Regions from separate parts of the Alteromonas sp. ABM1_013 genome, predicted to be linked through region 1. Evidence: predicted binding sites of a transcription regulator. Region 1 holds the regulator's gene; the other holds the start of a gene.

Evidence for each region. The regulator sigma-54, encoded in region 1, starts transcription at its own class of promoters, with help from an activator protein. The targets are predictions, from matches to a motif close to GTTGGCACGNNNNTNGNNT.
Region 2: the regulator sigma-54 is predicted to act here: its motif matches at 3,760-3,778, upstream of ACXAGK_RS02930 (flagellar assembly protein T N-terminal domain-containing protein).

Annotation. Positions count from the first base shown of each region.
Region 1 covers NZ_JBSWXH010000001.1:439,655-450,715, reverse strand. Annotated here, with positions in the region: gene ACXAGK_RS01955 (STAS domain-containing protein) at 1-142, opposite strand, end outside; gene ACXAGK_RS01950 (MlaC/ttg2D family ABC transporter substrate-binding protein) at 139-804, opposite strand; gene mlaD (outer membrane lipid asymmetry maintenance protein MlaD) at 923-1,396, opposite strand; gene mlaE (lipid asymmetry maintenance ABC transporter permease subunit MlaE) at 1,406-2,182, opposite strand; gene mlaF (phospholipid ABC transporter ATP-binding protein MlaF) at 2,179-2,979, opposite strand; gene ACXAGK_RS01930 (calcium/sodium antiporter) at 3,582-4,538, shown strand; gene ACXAGK_RS01925 (KpsF/GutQ family sugar-phosphate isomerase) at 4,541-5,521, shown strand; gene kdsC (3-deoxy-manno-octulosonate-8-phosphatase KdsC) at 5,522-6,070, shown strand; gene lptC (LPS export ABC transporter periplasmic protein LptC) at 6,067-6,645, shown strand; gene lptA (lipopolysaccharide transport periplasmic protein LptA) at 6,614-7,159, shown strand; gene lptB (LPS export ABC transporter ATP-binding protein) at 7,162-7,887, shown strand; gene ACXAGK_RS01900 (RNA polymerase factor sigma-54) at 7,961-9,442, shown strand; gene hpf (ribosome hibernation promoting factor) at 9,473-9,760, shown strand; gene ptsN (PTS IIA-like nitrogen regulatory protein PtsN) at 9,774-10,217, shown strand; gene rapZ (RNase adapter RapZ) at 10,301-11,061, shown strand, end outside.
Region 2 covers NZ_JBSWXH010000001.1:704,222-715,282, forward strand. Annotated here, with positions in the region: gene ACXAGK_RS02920 (bifunctional diguanylate cyclase/phosphodiesterase) at 1-1,651, opposite strand, end outside; gene ACXAGK_RS02925 (transglutaminase-like cysteine peptidase) at 1,658-2,338, opposite strand; gene ACXAGK_RS02930 (flagellar assembly protein T N-terminal domain-containing protein) at 2,505-3,686, opposite strand; gene ACXAGK_RS02935 (LPP20 family lipoprotein) at 3,982-4,467, shown strand; gene flgN (flagellar export chaperone FlgN) at 4,609-5,040, opposite strand; gene flgM (flagellar biosynthesis anti-sigma factor FlgM) at 5,112-5,441, opposite strand; gene flgA (flagellar basal body P-ring formation chaperone FlgA) at 5,545-6,276, opposite strand; gene ACXAGK_RS02955 (chemotaxis protein CheV) at 6,546-7,475, shown strand; gene ACXAGK_RS02960 (CheR family methyltransferase) at 7,491-8,321, shown strand; gene flgB (flagellar basal body rod protein FlgB) at 8,525-8,959, shown strand; gene flgC (flagellar basal body rod protein FlgC) at 8,962-9,384, shown strand; gene ACXAGK_RS02975 (flagellar hook assembly protein FlgD) at 9,416-10,102, shown strand; gene flgE (flagellar hook protein FlgE) at 10,117-11,061, shown strand, end outside.

The DNA of each region.
Region 1 (11,061 bases):
CAACAAGACATCTTTTATTGTTAATCAAGGTGCTACGCTCATTTCCGTTCAAACTATCCCAGAAATTCTTCGACAGCGTTTCACGGTCAAGATGACCGTGAACCACTACATTACCTTTGTCGTTTACCTCGAAAAGGCTCACTCAGCCTCTCCTTCGATTTCGATTGGCTCGCCTTGCTTAAGCTCAACTGGCTTACCAATTTTGTCGCGCATTAGTGCGATAACTGCATCGATACCGTCTTGACGAAGGATTGATTCAAATTCGCTACGCTTGCTGTTTAGCATGCTGATGCCTTCAGCAACCATATCGTAGGCTTTCCACTCGTTCGTTTTACTGTCTTTACGAACTTTAAACGCAATTTTAATTTCAGGGCGGCTTGGGTCTTGAACGACCGCGCGCACGGTTACTGATTTTTTGTCATCAAAAGAAGATTCAGGCTCAAAGATAACTTCTTGATTGTCGTAGTAGCCCATTGCTACAGCATATGTAGTTACCAGATATTGACGGAAAACACTGATGTACTCACCCATCTTTTCCTGAGGCACAGATTTAAAATGTTTACCTAGTACCATAAATGCCGCGAATTTGTAGTCAATGTGCGGCACCAACTCTTCTTCCATAATAGTGCGTAGCATTTCAGGGTCAGCTTTGATTTCAGCCTGATTCGCTTTAATTCGCTCGAATGTGCGGTTAGCCACATCCTGAACTAACTCATAGGGGTTTTGCTCATTAACTTCTTGCGCATTGGCTATGCCTGCTACAGACAACATAAAGATGCCAATCGCTACCATAAACTTTTTCAAAATAACTCTCCTAACTTCAAACTCTTTTAAGCAGACCTGATAATGAGGTATTTAGTTTCATCAGGCCGCTGGAATTGATTGACGACTACGTTATATACGCTCAGTCGCTATGTTGCGATTAGTCTTCGTCGCTACCGCGGTTAAATAAGAACTGCCCGATAAGGTCTTCAAGTACCAACGCTGACTTCGTATCTTGTAGGTAATCACCGTCTTGTAAGTTGGCGACACCGTCAAAAGAAAACCCTGGCTGAAAACCTACGTATTGCTCACCTAATAAACCCGAGGTCAAAATAGACACCGAGCTTGTTTCAGGAAAGCCGTTGTATTCATTTAAAATAGATAGCTCTACTACCGGTGTGAAATCTTCTTGATCTAGAGAAATAGATGACACTCGACCAACGGTTACACCGCCGACTTTCACAGCAGAGCGAGGCTTTAATCCACCAATGTTGTCGAACTTCGCGTATAACGTATAGGTATCGCCTTCTGTTGCAACCGTTTGGTTTGCAACTTTAAGTGCCAACAATAACAAAGCACCTATCGTAAGCATGACAAACACACCAACCATGACTTCCGTTTTATACTTACTCATTCCAATCCCCTACTCGATACCAAACATAAGGGCGGTAAGCACGAAGTCCAGCCCCAATACTGCTAATGATGAATAGACCACCGTCTCGGTAGTCGCTTTGCTGATCCCTTCCGATGTTGGAATAGAATCGTAACCTTTAAATATGGCAATCCACGTTACAACCAAGGCAAAAACGAGGCTTTTTATTACGCCGTTTATAACATCTTGGTTCCAATCAACGGTCGACTGCATGATTGACCAGTAGCTGCCTGCATCCACACCTAACCAGTCTACGCCGACTAAATGACCGCCTAAAATACCAATGGCACTAAAGATAATGGCTAGCATAGGCATAGCTAACATTCCCGCCCAAAAACGAGGAGCAACTATGCGCCTTAGCGGGTCTACTGCCATCATTTCCAAACTACTTAACTGCTCGGTGGCTTTCATAAGGCCAATTTCAGCGGTCAACGCTGACCCGGCACGCCCAGCAAAAAGCAATGCGGTGACTACCGGACCAAGTTCTCGTAAAAGAGAAAGCGCAACCATGGGGCCTAAGCTACCCTCTGCACCGTAATCCACTAGAATGGTATAGCCTTGCAGCGCCATTACCATGCCAATAAATAGGCCAGAAACCATGATGATCAGTAACGACTGAACACCCACTACATAAAGCTGTTTGATAACCAGCGGAACATTTTTAACTCGGGGAACAGCGATGAGTGCGCCAAACAGCATGAGTGCTGCTCGACCAATCGCAGTAACTTTCCCTATAGTTTTAGCGCCTAATGATTGGAAGAACTTCATTTATCTGCCCCCAGAAAGCTTGCTTTCAGGTCTGGCGCTGGGTAATGAAATGGAACCGGGCCATCTGCTTTACCTCTTAAGAATTGCTGAACCAATTCGGAATCACTTTCTTTAATTTGCTGCGCAGTACCTTCACCAATGACGCGTTTATCCGCCAAAATGTAAATATAATCAGCGATGGTCAGCACTTCCGTTACGTCATGGGTCACGACAATGCTAGTTAAGTTGAGTGCATCATTGAGCTCTCGAATAAGCTTTACCAGCACGCCCATGGATATAGGGTCTTGTCCCGCAAAAGGCTCATCGTACATAATTAAATCGGGGTCTAGCGCTATCGCCCTAGCGAGCGCGGCCCTGCGCGCCATTCCACCAGAAAGTTCGCTCGGCATTAATTGCGCGGCGCCTCTCAGACCTACGGCCTGTAGCTTTAAAGCGACAATAGTAGCTATCAAGTCTTCAGATAGCTCAGTATGCTCGCGAAGCGGAAACGCCACATTGTCGAACACGCTCATGTCAGTGAATAGCGCACCACTTTGAAATAGCATGCTCATTCTACGACGGGTTTCGTAAAGAGACTTTCTCGACATAGAGACAATTGAATCGCCGTCGAATTTTACGTCACCCTCATCTGGCGTTAACTGCCCGCCAATAAGGCGTAGCAGCGTGGTTTTACCTATCCCACTTGGCCCCATTACCGCAGTAATTTTGCCTTTAGGTACCTTCAATGAAATCCCATCATAAATGATGCGATCTGCACGTTTGAAGGTTAGGTTATCTACTTCAACTAAATGATCCATAGTTACTTAAATGTCGACCCCTGACGCTGGATTGAGTTGGGTTTGAATGCCGCTATCAGTCCATTTGGAAAATATTAAAATATATGAGCGATGTGCATATTCAATTTCTATGCCTTCGCACACTTAACTCATAAAGTTTACTGAACAGTTTACTTTTAAGAGTCAACAAATTCAAAAAAGTTTACTCTGCAGTGTAGTTTTTATGTTTACAGCCTGGCTTGTCTAGGAGACACACCCTCTGGGCCGTGTAATTTGGTGCCATTGTACGCTTTTTCAAGACACTCGCCAAAGTCAAAAAGTTACAAGTTATGTTCTATTAAGACGAATGATAGGTATCACGCGCTAAGACGAATGTTATCCCGCGCTGAAGTGATGCCAGTGCCTTAACTAATTCCCACGGGTAGTTCCAGTCCCCATCCTATTTCGTTGTTTATTAACTGAAACTGAATGCTGACCAGCAGTATGTTCAAACTGCAAGAGTGCTTGATAAATGGAAATTCACAGCAAATAGCAATTTTTGGTGAAAATAAAGCAACGCTAGCATAGGCAAATGGCACTCTTTTTGCGACAATCTATCGAAATACTAACTATTACAGGTTGTTGTGCTTTTAAACATTGTTATTTTTCTGGTTGGGCTGATTGTCTTGAGTTGGAGTGCGGACCGTTTTGTGTACGGTGCTTCCGCACTAGCAAAAAACATCGGTATCTCTCCTATGATGATCGGATTAACGATTGTCGCTATGGGCTCTTCGGCACCTGAAATTGTGGTTTCCGCTATTGCCTCTGCAAATGGCAATATGAACACAGCCGTGGGTAATGCCCTTGGTTCAAATATAACTAATATCGCGCTGGTGTTGGGTGTAACCGCCTTAGTGAAACCACTGCTTGTTTCGTCTACAACGCTTAAACGTGAACTTCCTGCGCTTCTCATTATCTCATTAATCGCAATCGGCTTTATGTTCGATGGCGAGCTGAAGTCTTACGAAGGGATAATTTTACTGGGCCTTTTCATTTTTGTTTTGGCAATGATGGCTTGGTTATCGCTACAAGTAGATAAAGAAGACCCGTTGGTAGCTGAGACCGCAGATGAAATCCCTAAAGGCGTTTCTAATACCTCAGCGCTTATTTGGATTGGTGTTGGCCTTGTCGTATTGCCTTTAAGTGCCCACTTTCTTGTAAACTCAGCCGTTGAAATTGCCAGATACATGGGCATTTCTGATTTGGTTATTGGGTTGACGATTATCGCGTTTGGCACAAGCCTTCCGGAATTAGCAGCAAGTGTCGCAGGTGTGCTTAAAGGTGAAGATGATTTAGCACTTGGTAATATTATCGGCTCTAATATTTTCAACTTGCTAGCCGTACTTGGTATGCCAGGTTTAATTGCCCCAGGTCTGCTAGACCCTGACGTTTATAATCGAGACATGTACGTTATGCTCGGTTTAACCTTGCTGTTGTTCTTGTTCAGCTTTGATTTAATTGGAAAGCGTACAATATCAAGAACCAATGGATTTATACTTCTGGCTTGCTTTATCGGCTACCAATATTGGCTGTTCGGATAATCATGAATACACAAACTCAGATGCACTATATCGAATCGGCAAAGCGCGTTATCGACATTGAAACGCAGGCTATTGCTAACCTTGCTGAGCGCTTAAATGGTGACTTTATCACTGCATGCAACATTCTCTTCAACTGTAAGGGAAAAGTGGTTGTAAGCGGTATGGGAAAATCTGGACATATCGGTAATAAAATTGCGGCTACGCTAGCCAGTACAGGTACTCCAGCGTTCTTCATGCATCCCGGTGAAGCCAACCATGGCGATTTGGGCATGCTAAGCAAAGGAGATGTGCTATTAGCCATTTCCAATTCTGGTGAAACCAATGAGTTAGTTAACTTGCTGCCCGTGGTTAAGCGCTTAGGTATTCTGGTAGTGGCGATGACCAATAGTGCTGATAGCTCGCTAGGCCAACACGCAGATGTAGTGCTGGATATTAGTGTAGAAAAAGAAGCGTGTTCATTGGGTCTGGCGCCCACATCAAGCACAACGGCCACACTGGTTATGGGTGATGCCCTAGCGGTAGCCCTACTTGACCAAAAGGGTTTCACTTCAGACGACTTTGCGCTGTCGCACCCCGGCGGTAGCTTAGGTAGAAAGCTGCTGCTTAAAGTGAGTGATATCATGCTAAGTGGCAGTGATATCCCACTAGTAAATTTAAATGCAACTGTTGCTGATGCACTTTTAGAAATTTCCAAAAAGGGCCTAGGCATGACTGGTGTTATCGCACCCGATGGTTCGTTAACAGGCGTGTTTACTGATGGTGATTTACGCCGAATACTTGATGCCCGTATAGATGTGCATAGCGCGACAGTAGAAGATGTAATGACCAAAGGCGGCAAAACAACCACAGCAGAGCAGCTAGCTGTAGAAGCCCTAAACCTAATGGAAACCCATAAGATAAGCGCACTAATGGTTACCGATGAAAAGCGCAACCCTGTCGGAGCCTTCAACATGCACATGCTTTTGAAAGCGGGAGTACTCTAAATGACGACAACTCTATACACCGATTTAGACCAGGCACTTTTTGAGCAGTTGGCAAATATTAAGTTACTGGTTTGTGACGTGGATGGCGTATTTTCAGACGGTCGCATTTACTTGGGCAACGACGGTGAAGAACTTAAAGCTTTTCACACCCGAGACGGATATGGCGTGAAAGCCTTGGTAAGTAATGGTGTTAACGTCGCCGTGATAACAGGGCGTCGCTCAGCAATTGTAGAAAACAGAATGAAGGCGCTAAACGTAGCACATATTATTCAGGGTGAAGAAAACAAAGCTGACGCCCTCGGCGAATTAATGAAAAGCCTAGGGTTGAACTCAAGCGAAGTTGCCGCCGTAGGAGACGATATGCCCGATACAGGTATGTATCAGCACGTAGCGGTAAAAATTGCGGTTGCCGATGCTCACCCTTTTGTTGCAAAGCAAGCGAACTGGATCACCACACTTCCGGGTGGATTTGGCGCAGTTCGAGAAATATCGGACACCATTTTGCAAGCTAAAGGCGTTGCAAATGATATTTTCGGAGCTAGTGTATGAGCCAGTTTGGCTTCAATCGCTTAGGTTTAAGTATATCGGCGCTATTTATCTTAGCTATGCTTATGTACATCCCAACGTGGATGGAAGAGCAGCCTGAAACTCAAGGTAGTAGCGAAAATGATGCGCTCAAGCCTGCCTACAAGGCAAAAAACTTAACAACAACCTTGTACAACCAAGACGGTGAGTTAAATCACAAAGTCTTTGCAGAGTCGATGGAGCATTACGACCAATTAGGCTTTGTTTTATTCCAGCAACCTAAATATACCCTTTATACAGAAAGCGCTTCATCACCCTGGGTTGTAACTGCGCAGGAAGGAACGCTTTATAACAATGAATTAATTCAGCTTGAAGATAGCGTTGTTATTGAAAATCAAACCAGCGATGATTTTGTCAAAAGTTTATCCACGGAATACATCCAGATAAATTTAGACACGAAACAAATGACATCTGATCAACCCGTTGAGATACTGGGTACGCAATATCTTATTTTAAGCAATGGGTTTAACGCGAATTTACGCACACAAGAATACGAGCTTTTAGATCATGTACAAACGACTTATTCCCCTAGCAACTAGCGTTCTACTTGCCATCGCTAGCGGTGCGGTAATAGCCAGTGAAGAAGATTTTTCACAACCCATTAAGATAGGGTCAAACACCCAGTTTATTGATGGTAAAAACAAAACCGCGCTGTACAAGGAAGATGTACTTATTACCCAAGGTTCACTCCTAATCGAAGCTGATGAAGTAGAAGTAATAGCTACAGATGGCAGCGGCCGTGAAATATTTATCGCCCGTGGCAACCCTGCAAGCTATTCTCAATCACTAGAAGACGGTACACCGGTATCAGCGAAAGCCAATGAAATTCGCTATGAAGTAATTAATCGCACTATTTCTTTGGCGGGTAATGCTGAGCTACAGCAAGATACCAGTAAAGTGCAAGGTGATAAGATTACGTTCGATATGATTACTGAACAATTGCTTGCAACGGGTGGTGCCGGTGAAGATGGTGAAGGTCGTGTTACCACAGTATTTACTCCTGACACCATTCGTAAAACATCGTCTAAGAAAGACAACGAGGACAATGAATAGCAATGGCAACTTTGAGCGCTAAAAACCTTGCTAAATCGTATAAATCGCGACAGGTTGTTCGCGATGTAAGCCTTTCAGTGTCTACCGGTCAAATTGTTGGTCTTCTCGGCCCTAACGGCGCTGGTAAGACCACCACTTTTTACATGATTGTAGGCTTAGTCAACTTAGACAAAGGCAAGATCGAAATTGATGATAATGAGCTTACTCACCAGCCAATGCATGAGCGCGCACGCCGCGGTATAGGCTACCTCCCGCAAGAGGCATCAATATTTAGAAAGCTTACGGTACATGAAAATATCATGGCCATTTTGCAAACCCGTAAAGATTTAAATTCACAGCAGCAAGAAGAAGAAGCAGACGCCCTACTTGATGAATTTAATATCAACCATATACGTAATAGTACGGGGATGAGTTTGTCAGGGGGAGAACGGCGTCGCGTAGAGATTGCTCGAGCTCTGGCAGCAAAACCACAATTTATTTTGTTAGACGAACCATTTGCCGGTGTTGATCCAATATCAGTTAATGATATAAAGAAGATAATACAGCATCTGCGAGATAGGGGTATTGGTATCCTTATCACGGACCATAACGTACGCGAAACATTGGATGTTTGCGAAAAAGCGTACATTGTGAGTCATGGCGAGCTTATTGCGCAAGGAACTGCGGAACAGGTTTTAAGTAATCAAAAAGTAAGGGACGTATACCTAGGCGAACAATTCAGGCTATAGTTAGTGTAACCTAATTGTCATTTTTCAGTTTCGCTCTGGTATATTTAATTTAGAGCATTTAAATAAGACGTAGATGAAACCATCTTTACAGCTAAAATTTAGCCAACAACTTACCATGACACCTCAGCTTCAGCAGGCAATTAAACTGCTGCAGCTTTCTACGCTTGATCTCCAGCAAGAGATACAAGAAGCCCTCGATTCTAATCCGCTTTTAGAAGTGGAAGAAAGTAACGACGAGCCACAAGTAGAAAAGAACAATGTCGATAGTGACGATAGCGCTGCTGAAGCGACCGCTTCTGCATCGAGCGATACGCTAGAAGCGGGAGATGCACTGGAGAAGAATGATCTTCCCGATGAGCTACCTATCGACAGTACCTGGGATGAGTATTATTCGGCTTCTTCCGCGCCTGCACCTGGCCCATCTAATGATGATGAACAAATCTTCCAAGGTGAGACCACAGAAGACATCCAAGAACATCTTCTTTGGCAAATGCGCCTCACTCATTTTTCAGATACTGACCGCGCTATCGCTACAGCAATCATCGACTCAATTGACGAATCAGGTTATTTAACCGTTACTCTTGACGACATCTTAGAAGCGGTCAACGACGATGATCTAGAAGAGCCTATCGAAATGGACGAAATAGAGTGTGTACTTAAGCGCATTCAAATGTTCGACCCCATTGGTTCAGGTTCTCGTACACCTCAAGAGTGTCTTATGGTGCAATTACGCCAGTTTTCAGAAGACACACCGTGGCTTGCTGAAGCGAAGCAGCTTATTGAGGAATATTCAGACTTACTGAGCAGTAAAGACTACCGCACGCTAATGCGTAAGAGCCGATTGAAAGAAGAGCAGCTGCGCGAAGCAATGCGTTTACTTCAAACCTTGAATCCTCGCCCAGGTAGTGCTTTAGTTACTAAAGAGCCTGAGTACGTTATTCCTGATGTCTCAGTAACCAAGAAAAATGGCCGTTGGGTGGTTGAACTGAACCCCGACAGTCTGCCTAAATTAAGCGTAAACCAACAGTACGCAGCGATGAGTCGTCGTGCCAAGAACAGCAGCGATTCACAATTCATCCGCTCACACATGCAAGAGGCCAAGTGGTTCATAAAGAGCCTTGAATCTCGCAACGATACCTTAATGAAGGTTGCAAATTGCATTGTGCAGCAGCAAATGGGCTTTTTTGAGCACGGCCCGGAAATGATGAAACCAATGGTGCTAAATGATGTCGCAGAAATGGTAGATATGCACGAATCGACTATTTCGCGTGTAACAACGCAGAAGTATATGCATACGCCCCGTGGCATCTTCGAATTGAAGTATTTCTTCTCAAGCCACGTAGCAACAGAGTCAGGTGGTGAGTGTTCATCTACAGCGATTCGTGCATTGATCAAGAAGTTAGTGGCTGCGGAAAATCCTAGCAAGCCGCTAAGTGATAGCAAGATTGCTTCATTGTTGGCCGAGCAAGGCATAAAAGTCGCTCGGCGAACAATAGCAAAATACCGGGAATCATTGTCGATCCCGCCGTCGAACCAACGCAAAAGCCTTATTTAAACGGGCTTAATAATATAAGGAAGACGAAATATGCAAATCAACCTTACTGGTCATCATGTCGAAATCACCGACTCTTTGCGTAATTATGTCGATACGAAGTTCAGCAAACTTGAACGTCACTTTGATCACATTTCTAATGTGCATGTCATCCTGAACGTTGAAAAATTAAATCAAAAAGCTGAAGCGACTGTTCATTTAAGTGGCGCTGAAGTATTCGCATCCTCAGAAAATACCGACATGTATGCGGCGATTGACAGCATGGTTGATAAACTCGACCGGCAGGTAATCAAGCATAAGGAAAAACTGAAAAAACATTAGTAGTTAATTGAGCATGGATATACAAGCCATCGTAAGTCTGGACCGCACCGAGTGTGCGGTTCAGTGTAATAGTAAAAAGCGAATTCTTGAGATCATCGCTGATATCGCTGCCAAGCATAACGATAACATCGACCAGGCAACGGTTCTAAATAGCTTGATGGCTCGAGAACGTATGGGTAGCACGGGTATTGGTAACGGGATAGCACTGCCTCACGGTCGCTTGGCCGGCCTTGAGAAGGTAATAGCAATCGTTGTAACAAGTACACCAGCTATCAACTTTGATGCCCTAGACGAAAAGCCCGTAGACATATTCTTTGCTCTTCTCGTTCCCGAAGAGCAAACCGAAGGACACCTTCAGACACTGGCTACCGTAGCCGGTAAGCTAAGCGACAAAGAAACGATTAAAACAATACGTCGTGCAACAACCAGCGACGAAATTATTTCTGCATTAAGTTAAACAATAAGTGCCTACACCTCATAGGTAGGCGCTTTATTCGACAACTCGTATGTGATGAAACCAGAATATAAGGGAGAATTTAGGTGAAGCTGATCATAATCAGTGGTCGTTCGGGGTCTGGTAAGTCTGTCGCACTTCGCGCATTGGAAGACTTAGGTTACTACTGTGTTGATAATATCCCAGTAAATTTGCTTCCCACCCTCACCCATACTGTTGTTGATGAATACGATCAAGTTGCAGTAAGTATCGACGTAAGGAATCTTCCCAAAAATCCAGATGACTTGGTAGAGATTCTAGATTACCTGCCTTCTTCTTGGTCGATGACTATAGTGTACATTGACGCAAGCGATGACGTTCTGGTTAAGCGTTTTAGCGAAACTCGCCGTCTTCACCCTTTAGCTAAGCTAAATAAGTCTCTATCGGAGGCTATTAGGGCGGAGTCTGCGCTTCTTGCGCCAATTACTGAACGCGCTGATTTATACCTAGATACAGACAAGCTAACAATACATCAACTCGCCGAATTGATCCGTGAACGTATATTGGGTAAGAAAAGTTCACGCCTTGTTCTTGTCTTTGAGTCATTTGGCTTTAAACACGGCATACCTAAAGATGCTGACTACGTTTTTGACGCGCGTTTTTTACCTAACCCGCATTGGGAGCCAGACCTTAAACACTTAACTGGGTTAGATGCCCCCGTGGAAGTATTTTTAGGCTCACAACCCGTAGTAACCAAATTTATTTGGCAGATTCAAAACTTGATGACCACATGGCTTCCCCATTTAGAACGCAACAATAGAAGCTATGTGACTGTGGCTATCGGTTGCACTGGCGGCCAACACCGCTC
Region 2 (11,061 bases), 260 kb from region 1:
CGCTGTCTTTGGCTTTTAGCGTTGTACAAAAGTCTCTAAACTCATCAGGGAAGCGCGTCGCGGTAGATTCTCGCACCTCAAAACACAACTGTTTCGCTGCCTTTTCGTTGGTACCGATTTGATAATAAAGTTGAGCAAGAACCTCTGGGTTGAGCATGAATTGCTCAGAACAGAGAAACGCAAATTTTGAGTTTGTTTTAGTGTTATTGATATAGTTGATCAGGCTAGTAATCGTTGTTAGCTCTAATTGGGGTAGAAGCCCGAGATAGCGAGCCCAATGGGTATAATAACCACTTTTTCTTAGTTCACCATCTATTGTAACGCCCGCCCAACTCTGATAATGAACCAAATTGCGGTCAATATCTAAAACCGGGAAGTTAAAGGTTTCTACACCACATTCGTCAATAGTATTTTGTAACTCTTTTTCCCAGCGTTTTTGCTCTACCAAGCTAATAAATTCTTTAAGGGTCGACTCGATAAAGGGTTCATCCATATCTAGTAGTTCTGCTTCATCAATCATCGCATCTGCACGCATTAGTAAAGCAGAGAAACTATCATCTGGGCGAAGTTTAACAACAGACTGAAATACCTTGGGATCGCCAACTTCGCTGAATGCACTTAGGCAGGCGCCATGAACTGCTTCAGATATAGCTACGGCATCATGGGTTTCAGTAAGCAAAATAGCAAACTCGTTTTTTTGCATTCTAGCAATTCGGCTGTCAGTAAATTGATGATGATGTAACGCAAGGCAATCGTTAATTTCTTCAACAAAATCTCGAATACGCTTTTTTCTGATATTTGCCGGTGAGCGCAAAAAGCCTTTGCCTTCGGTAAATCTGACGAAGAAAAGGCAGTTCACACCTTCAGTATCTCTAAAAGCCAGCTGCCCTTTCAAGATTGAAATGAAGTAATCCCTATTAGCAACGCCAGACTCGTCATCAAATTGGGTTTTATAGCGCATAAGATCAAGGCGCGTATTCTCTTCATCCATGATCTTTCTAGAATTGGTAGCAAGAAAGTTCATAGCGCGCACTACACGCTTAAGCTCTAACGTACGAGGCTCTTTCAGCTGGATAAATTGCATTTGTTGAAATGATTCAGCTTGGCGCACAACACCGTCTAAAGGCCGGATGATGAAACGCAGAGCCCAGCCCCCTAAAAAGCCTGAAAATATGCCAACAAGAGACAAACCAAAAATAAGTCGTTTAGTGGCGCGCCACATTGATGCAACGGCAAAGCTGGTATCTGTTTCGACATAAACCGTACCGTACTGACCCCAACCTTCGCTTACTTGAGCGATACCTGGTTTGACTATGGGAGAAAAGTTATCTGAAAACCACTTTGGAGTATTTTCGTCCAACTGCACTTCATGAGTGTATTCAGAAACTATTTCACCGTTAGATTTTTGAAGTACAATGGAAGCGTAGTGACCAATGTCAAATTGTGACATTATGAAGAGATCGAGCGAAGCAGGGTCTTTATCAAGCCCACTTAGGGTAAGAGCAAGCATACTCGCGTTGTCTAAGTTTTTTGAATATAGCTGTTCTTCTACGTATTGCTTAGTAGTTATTCCATGAATTGTGACACTACCTGCAATTGCAACAAGGACGACGACTACAATGGCTAGCCATAATTCTCTTGTTATTGACATAAACTCCTAAGACCTTCTGCTAATCCCCTCCTGCTTCATGCGCTCAATAACATCACGCCACCTTGATAGTCTGCTGGTAGACGAAGAAACTTGTGCAGTTTTACCCGGCTGCCAAATACCCGAATCATTAAAACTGAATACAGGAATTAAGTCCGTTCGTTGAGAACCTGGCAACACATTAGACACTAAGCTATCTAGCACCAAAGGATCCGATGAAGGGGAATCATAGTATCCTAGTACCATATGTGCTTGCGTTACTCGGCTTCTACCAATTTTCGCTTTTACATAAATTAGGCGAAGTTTAGAACTATCGATACCTAAGTGTAGCAGAGCTACGTATTTTGCAATGGCATAATCCTCACAATCTCCGCGAGAATGACCAAAAAGCTCCGAAGGCGTGGCCCAATAGTCTTTTTGTTTGAATACGATATCGTCGGTAGCGTACTGGATATGCTCGTCAAAGAAAGCGTTTACACCGATAAGCTGTTCTTTAACAGCCTTATTTTCAAGGTCGTGAAGTTTAGTTTCTAGTGCGCTGACATGTAACGCTTTGTCAGCCCCAAAATTATTTTTAACTTCCTGTTCGAGCTTTGGAAACTCGATGACATAGTGATCCCTCAGTTGTTGTCCAGCCAGTAGCAAGGCCACTAATGCTAAGCAGTGCGACGCAAACAGAGAAAGGGTCATATTTTTATTATGCAGGTCATACTAAAGTATAAGAAAGAGTACTTGCCTCTGACTAAAGTTTAAGTATTGAATATTATACGTACTTATAGATATATCACGGCATTGCTGATATTCCAACCCCGTTATTTCTACCCCAGTGACTTACATTGATAAAGTGAAAACTAATTTACTTCTTAACTACAAAATCATTTTCCTGAATGTTAGCAGTAATTCCAGACTCAGCGTTGACTATCACTGATGAATTGCCATAAGCACTATCAACAACAAACGTACCGGGGTAGAGCGTATATTGAAGATATTTTCTACCGCGATTGTCGACCACCTCTTTGGCCTGATAAAGATATAGTTCATCTTTTTCAGAAATGCCATTATCTCGTCCAAGAGATATCGAAATTTTATTGTTCGCAATATTGATAACACGACCCGTTACAGGTTGGCAGGCTGTCGACTCTTTAATATCTTCTATTAATTGGCTGATTGAGCCATCAATCGCCTGACCGTAGCGTGATTGCCAAAAAGTGGACGAAAATTCATCGATGTCTTCAAATCTGTCAAACGTCCACTCTTCATTAGCATTGTAAGAGGAACTGAATAACAGGCCGCCGTTTATTCCGTCATAAACTTGTACAGACATTGCAAAAGCACGGTGTGAAGTGTTGCTTCGCCATGGTGTAAACATGGATGCTTCTTTTTGTGTAACGCTTAAATCATCAATAACGCCGACAATAACGAATTGCGTGTTACTTTGATCTGATAGTGTACGTACGTTTTTGTCGGTATATCGGCTATCAAACTTTGCAGTATGGGGAGCAACGTAAGTAATACTGAGATTGTCTGTCTGTTCTTGCATTGCCTTAGCTAAACGCTGCGTAAACGCCTTATCAAAATGTGGAATATTTCCTTCAGTCAGTTGTGCTCTGTTTCTTATCCTAAAGTGAGTAGTGGCAAAGTGTTTTTCGTCCTGCTGTGCTGAGCATATTTCCCCTTTAGGAAAAATGTCTGCACGTACACTAACAGTGACTACATCACCGTTGTAAGTTTCGCTCACAAGCTCTAGCTGTTCGACTTCGCCCGTTGAACTAATTGTCATCTCTTCGTTTTTCAGAAGCCCATTAGTGAGTTTGGCTACACTTTGCACTGACGCCCCAGCAAATAACATAGCTTGTTTGAGCGCATCCTGTGTTGCTGCGCGCTTTGCTGCTTCCTTGTTACCGTTCATTACCACAGCCTGTCCTGTGGCTTCATACCAAACGGCATGGGCTTGCCCAGCGATTAGGCTAAGTAGGCAAACAGCGGCCATTGCTCTGCTTAAACATGCCATTAGCGTTGTTTTGCTTGCTTGTCGCACGTGACACCTCTGTGGTTGTTTAGTTATTGCGGTTAAATAATGTCGTAATCTATGCGAGACCTACGCGAGTTCTATGCGAAAAAAGTGCCAATTAAAGTGGGAAGCTATCTTTAAAAGCAAACGGGCGCATATATTGCTTATTTCCTTCTAACCAAGGTCTAAAACTGCAAAATGTGTTATGAAAGTTTAGTCGCCTCATAACGCTTTGCTCAAAGGTTATTAGCCTACATAGGTAATGAAAGTAAACAATCAGACGTCACTAAGTCGTTATTAATGCACACAGAGGTTTTAAATTATGTGGTTGAATAGACTAAAAAATTCAAAGCTACTTTTGCGGTCTTCTATGTTTGGCCTGGCAGTTTCTTTGAGTGGATGTGGCATTATCGATAAGCACGTCGAGTGGGAAACCGTTGAGCCTGAAACTTACCCTGTTTTAAAGGCGGTTGGTTACGCGCCAATTTCATCACAAAAAGGCGAGTCTGACAGTATGAAGCTGATAATGGCGATGAAAGCGTCAAAATTAGATGCATACCGCGAGTTAACCGAGCAGGTGTATGGTCAAAAAATCGAAGGTAGTCAATCTGTATCACGTCTTGTTGTTGACAGTGAAACGTTACGCGCGTCTGTGGAAGGAGTAATAAGAGGCGCCGAGGTCGTTAAGACTTATCCGGTGGGTGAGGATACCTACGTTACGGAGCTTTCTTTAGATATGCAGCAAGTCTATGATATTTATTTGTCGACTGCTAAGCCGCGTCGAGTAAAAGATGTAAAGTATTACTAGGAAGTAAGTTAAAGGCGATTCGCGCTAATTACTTTGCAGCGGGATGCTAAAAAATACGCGATAATCGAGTGGGATAACTGGTGATGTGGTTTATGCACAGCGTAGTTAACGCTTTAGGGCGATACAAGGCTATTTAAAAGCCTATGCACTTACTCCAGAGCCTAAGGTTCCGCCTTTCGGCTTCCCTTTTTTGTCGTAAGTAAGTGATTCTTTTGCTCGAACTTCCATCATCAAATTCCGCAAATGTGTGAGGCGTAGCTGTCCTTGCTCTACGGCTTTTTGATTAACCTGTGTTCGATATTTGCAATCTTCCAGAAGCTTCTTGGCGTTAGCCATTAATGCTTCATCGTCTTCCGACATCGCATCTTCGTTAGCAATAGCATCTTCGATACTTGAATCCAGTGATTGAATAGAACCCAGAAGGGCTGTTTTTTCGTCTAACAAATTCATCAATGATTCGGCGTCACGCGAGCTAATAAGCTGCAGTTCTTTTTCAAGCAGCGACGCAAGTGAAGTCATTTGCTCCACTTGACGTGATAATGCTTGTGTTAACTGGCTTACTTGTTCTGTCACTATACTTGTCTCATTGAACGTGTCTGATAAATTCTAACTAGTTATTTGACACCAGATTATTTAGTGCCGAATTATTTAGTACCAAAAATCTCGGATTCTAGCTTCGAGATTTTATTAGCAAGCACTTCAGGATTAACCTTGTACTCACCACTTTGAATCGCTTTTTTAAGGCGATCAACTTTTTCCTGATTCACAGGAGCCTCAGTCCCTTTTTTCTGGACTTGATTCAGCTGCTGAGCAGATTGCGTCAATGAAACCGAATCTTGTCTCGGCGCTGCGGCCGTTTGTGCCGATTGCGCTGAAGCTTGTTGTTGAGATTGCTGCGTCTGGTTCTGCTGCGCTACTTTCCCATTATCAACGGGCGTTTTAGGTAACCCATTGTTTATATTGTTAATTGCCATATCTAGTCCTCACTACTCTCTTGCCTCTGTAATATATATCGGCCTTTAGACTAATATCTTTAGCTAAATTGAGAACAAAATAGTAGATATTTTACGCTCACCTTTATAAGTGTATCACGACTTCTTCAGGGCTTGCGACTCTGGCAATAATGGCCTTCTGGCTACTGGCATTGATAACCTTTATATTATCGCCAACCACACCATCTTGCTGCGCTATTCCAGCAGTCTTAACTTCCATTCCCGCAACCTCGGCGGTAATAGTTATTCTATCGCCTTTGCACACAAAGCATAGCATATTAGACTGTATTGCTTGTCCATCGGTAATGCGGCGTTTCATTCTAGCGCCAATTAACGATTCTAAATCGGTAAACGCGGTATAGCGTAAACGTCTCACATCTACTTTTGCCTTAGTTAAATTTGATGAGGTTAATACAGTTCCAGGGCTAATTGCGCCCAGAGTCACCACAATTTCTTTAGTTCGCGTCACTTGGCCGCTGGTAAACAAATACCACTCGTTATTTTTACAGCTTACACGAACAGATATGTAGGATTGGCTCAACGCTTCCTGTGAAGCATTATATTGGAAACCGGTTGGACAGTCCGGGATATTTATCCGATCGTCTATCTTCACAATATCCACATCAATGTTAGTATCCTGCGCATTATCAGTAAGTTGATTTATCAAATACTGCTTGGCACCGCTTTCAACTTGTTCATGATTGGACGCCGCAGCATAGCAGTGCCTACTTAGTGAGCCGATTAGCAAACCAACTACTAAGCAGGTTAACGAGCGAGAGAATCTGGTACGCATTTTTTCGTTTATCTTTTTCATCATGACATTTCGTGTTCAGTTTGCGATTAATTGACTATGCTTAGTGAAATCTATGTTTGTAAACCGCGGGTTTAACAACAATAGTTAGTTCAAGGTGTAAAAGTACACGCTTCAACATGACATGATTCAATAGGCAGTATTAAAACGTTAGTGAAGCTTAATTAAACCTTCAGTGTCATTTTTCTGTCGTTTGACCTGCAAAAATTTAGTGATATTGTCTATTCTTATCATAAGAGGCAATGATCATGCCCAGTATTACTTAGAGGTGACCTATGTCGGGTATTTTAGATTCGGTAAACCAGCGAACGCAGCTTGTTGGGCAGAACCGCTTAGAGTTGTTGCTGTTTAGACTGAACGGCCGTCAGCGGTTTGGGATTAATGTGTTTAAAGTGCGCGAGGTATTGCAGTGTCCTCCGCTTACGGCAATGCCAAAACTAAATCCACTAGTTCGTGGGGTGGCACACATTCGTGGCCAAACTATTTCGGTTATTGACCTGAGTATGGCTACGCGTGGTCGTAAAATTGAAGACCTCTCTAACGCGTTTATCGTTATTGCTGAATACAACCGCTCGGTGCAAGGTTTTTTGGTTGGCGCTGTTGAGCGCATTATCAATACCAACTGGGATGCCATCATGCCACCACCTCAGGGCACGGGGCGCGCCAGCTATCTGACGGCAGTTACTGAGGTTGAGAACGAACTCATTGAAATACTAGATGTAGAAAAAATTCTCAATGAGATTTCTCCGCTGAACGCTGAAGTGAGTGCTGACGTGGCCGAGGGGCTAACCACAGAAGGCCAAGAAAACAAGATTATTTTCATTGCGGATGACTCGGCGGTAGCGAGAAATCAGGTGAAAAAGGCGCTTACGTCACTAGGCCTTGAAATCGAGCTTGCTAAAAATGGTCTTGAAGCACTTAATCGTCTTAAACAAATTGCTGAAGAGTATGGCGACGTAACCAACCGCGTTGGTGTACTAGTTTCTGATATTGAAATGCCCGAAATGGATGGCTATACCCTGACTGCAGAAATTAAAAATACTCCTGAACTTCAAAAACTCCACGTTGTTCTGCACACGTCATTAAGTGGGGTTTTCAACCAGGCAATGGTACAAAAAGTTGGCGCAGACGACTTTATAGCGAAGTTTCACCCAGACGAATTAGCGACTGCTGTACAGAAGTGGCTGATGACCGAGTGCGAATAACGGAGCAGGAAAGGATTGGCTAATAAAGACGTTTCGCCCGCGAGCTACCAAAAGTTCAGAGAGTTTCTTGAAAAGCAATGCGGCATAGTGTTGGGGGAGAATAAACAATACCTTGTCCGCAGCCGTTTGGCTTCATTGCTTTTTAAGCATAAGTACGAATCTGCAGATGAACTGATAGACGTTGTTGTACGCGGTTTTGATCGCACCTTGCTACAAAGTGTTATCGATGCAATGACGACCAACGAAACATTATGGTTTCGCGATAACTATCCCTTTGATCTTCTTTTAAAGGACCTATTGCCATCCTTATCTACTAAAAATCAGAAGGTTCGCATTTGGAGTGCGGCTTGTTCGTCGGGGCAAGAGCCTTATTCCATCGCAATGTCCGTGCTTGAGTATCAACGTCAACGTCCAGGCGCTTTGAGAGCGGGCGTTGAGATTGTGGCCACCGACTTATCATCAGAAATGCTGCAAAAATGTGAATCAGGTATTTATGACGAACTTTCTCTTGCCAGAGGGTTATCTCCACAGCGAAGACAAGCTTTTTTCCAACAAAACGAAAAGGGACTTATGCAGGTGAAGCCTGAGGTTCGCCGTATGGTAAGCTTCAGAAGTTTGAACCTGCTTACAAGTTATGCCGCGCTCGGTCGGTTTGATATTGTGTTTTGCCGCAACGTGTTGATTTATTTTTCAGCAGAAGTAAAGCAGCGGATCCTGCAACAAATTGCCGGACAACTGCAGCCTAACGGCGTTCTATTTCTTGGCGCGTCAGAGTCTATAAGTGCCGCCAGTGATATCTACAGCATGGTGAAGTGCCACCCTGGTCTTTACTACCAAAAAAAATGATCTAACTTATCGGCTTGATAAATAAAGTTTTTTAAAACTCAAGCCGATTTACCAACCCCTTTACTTTCCGTCAAAATCCCATTGTGGCATCTGCCTTGCTAACTATTTAGACAAACGACAGTAAATCGGCAAAAGTTTAACGCTTATATTTCCGTTTAGCTTGTCTACACGAAACGTTTTTAAAGTATGTCAGAGGTCATGTTATGGCTATTAACCTAGATAAGCTGGTGGGCTTTCACGAGTCAGCACTGAAGATACGCACAGAGCGTATGGAGGTTATTTCGGGGAATCTAGCTAACGCCAATACCCCTGGTTACAAAGCCAGAGATATTGATTTTAACAAAGCCATGCAGTCAGCAATGAGCGAAGCATCTAGTGGAACCAAACAACATGCTTCTTCCGGATTGGTCCGGACAAATGAACGCCACCTAGGCGGCAACTCTTCGTCTGTTGCGGCAAATTTTGACATGCAGTACCGCGTACCCACCCAACCGGATACCGGCGACGGTAATACGGTAGAAGTCCAAGCGGAAAGAAACCGATTTTTAGACAATGGATTGCGCTACCAAGCAAGCCTTGAATTTTTGAATGGAAAAATTAAAGGCATGAAAAAAGCACTTAGCTCAGGAGGTCAATAGTCATGAGTTTATTTAACGTAATGCAAATTTCGAGTACGGGTATGGAGGCGGAAAATGTCCGTCTTAATACAACGGCGAGTAATATTGCTAATGCAAACTCGGTAAGCAGCAGCTATGACGAAACCTATCGAGCTCGCCACCCGGTTTTTGCCACGGCGCTACAAGACGCTATGCGAGATCAGTCGAAGGGCGCAGGTGTTCAAGTTAAAGGCATAGTGGAAAGTGATGCACCACTCCAGGTGGAATACGCGCCTAATAACCCAATGGCAGACGAAGAGGGCTATATCTACAAACCTAACGTCAACATTGTGGAAGAAATGGCGAATATGATGTCAGCGTCTAAAGCGTATGAAACAAACGTACAGGTAGCGGATACCACCAAACGAATCTTCCGCCGCGTACTTCAGTTAGGTCAAGGGCAGTAATTTGCCGCTTGAATAATGTGAGGATTAATCAGTGAACACCATAAATAACACCGGCTTAAATACGGACCTGTACTGGCAGGAAGAAACTGTAAAAGTTGCCGATGGTACCGAGCAGCAGCTAACCCAAGAAGATTTCTTTTCGATGTTGACGGAACAGCTTGCCAATCAGGATCCTACGGCACCGGTTGATAACGATCAGATGGTGGCCCAGATGACGTCATTTACGATGGCTGACGGCATCTCCCAGCTTAACGAGAAATTCGAATCGTTTGCGGCTTCAATGACATCTAATCAAGCACTGCAGGCATCGAGTCTCATCGGACAGAACGTGCTAGTTCAAGGTAATGTCGGTTACATGGCGAACGAAGGGGAAGGGCTCTCAGGCGTTATTGTAAACGAGCAAACGGTTCAAAACATGACGATAAACATTGAGAACCAGTTTGGAGAAGTAATCAAAGCCATTGATGCAGGAACACAAAGTGCCGGCAACATTGAGTTTGAATGGGATGGCAAAGATAAACATGGCAACCAAATGGAACCTGGTGAATATGTTATCAGTGCCACTGGCGAACTAAACGGTGAAGGTGTTCAGCTGAATACTGCCGTCAATCGTCACGTTGGAAGTGTCAGCTTGGCCGGCAGTGGTCAGGGCGTAATTTTGAATTTGGATGGTGATGTCAGTATCAATCTTGATGACGTCATCCAAATCGGCAGTTAGTAGGAGAATCAATAATGTCTTTTAATATTGCACTGAGTGGCGTATCGGCCGCACAAAAAGATTTGGATGTAACCGCCAACAACATCGCAAACGTTAATACGGTTGGCTTTAAAGAATCACGAGCTGAATTTGGCGACGTTTATGCGGCATCACTGCTGTCAGGTGGTAAAACCAAAGTGGGTGACGGTGTTCTTACTCAAGAAGTTGCACAGCAATTTTCCCAAGGTAGCCTTCAGTTTACCAATACATCGCTTGACCTTGCGATTACGGGTAACGGCTTCTTTGCTACCGTACCTGAAATTACTTCTCGTGATTTCTCATTCACTCGTGCTGGGCAGTTTAAGTTAGATAGTGATAACTTTGTGGTAAACAGTAACGGCGACAACCTTCTGGGCTTCCCAGTAAACTCTGACGGTACAAGCGCATCAGTTGCACTAAGTACGACTGAACCAGTGCGAATTCCAGATTCATCAGGTTCACCTGCGCAAACCACAGAAGTTGATATTCGTATGAACTTACCTGCAGGGGATGCTGCGTTAGATCCGCAAGATTTTGACCCGGAAGATCCACTTACCTACAACGCCGCAACATCGGTGACGGTATATGATTCTTTAGGTGATAGTCACGTAATGACGTATTACTTCATTAAAGACAACACGGTAGGGGTTGATAACGAGTGGTACGTTGCGACTGCAATAGACGATACCCTCGTCGATATGACCGATTCGACAGGCGCTGATACTGACCCAACTACCGCCGTCAATTCAGTTGGCGGTAACACGGGTAACGCCGTAACAGCATCTAAACTTATTTTCTCTCAGGGCGGTGATTTCTCTGGGATGGAAACACCAGATGGCTTACCTACGCTAGACTTTAAAATGCAAACTGAAGCACTAGGTGCGGGTATTCTTGCAAATGGTTCGGATCCTACGCAACAGATAAGCATTGATTTCAATCTA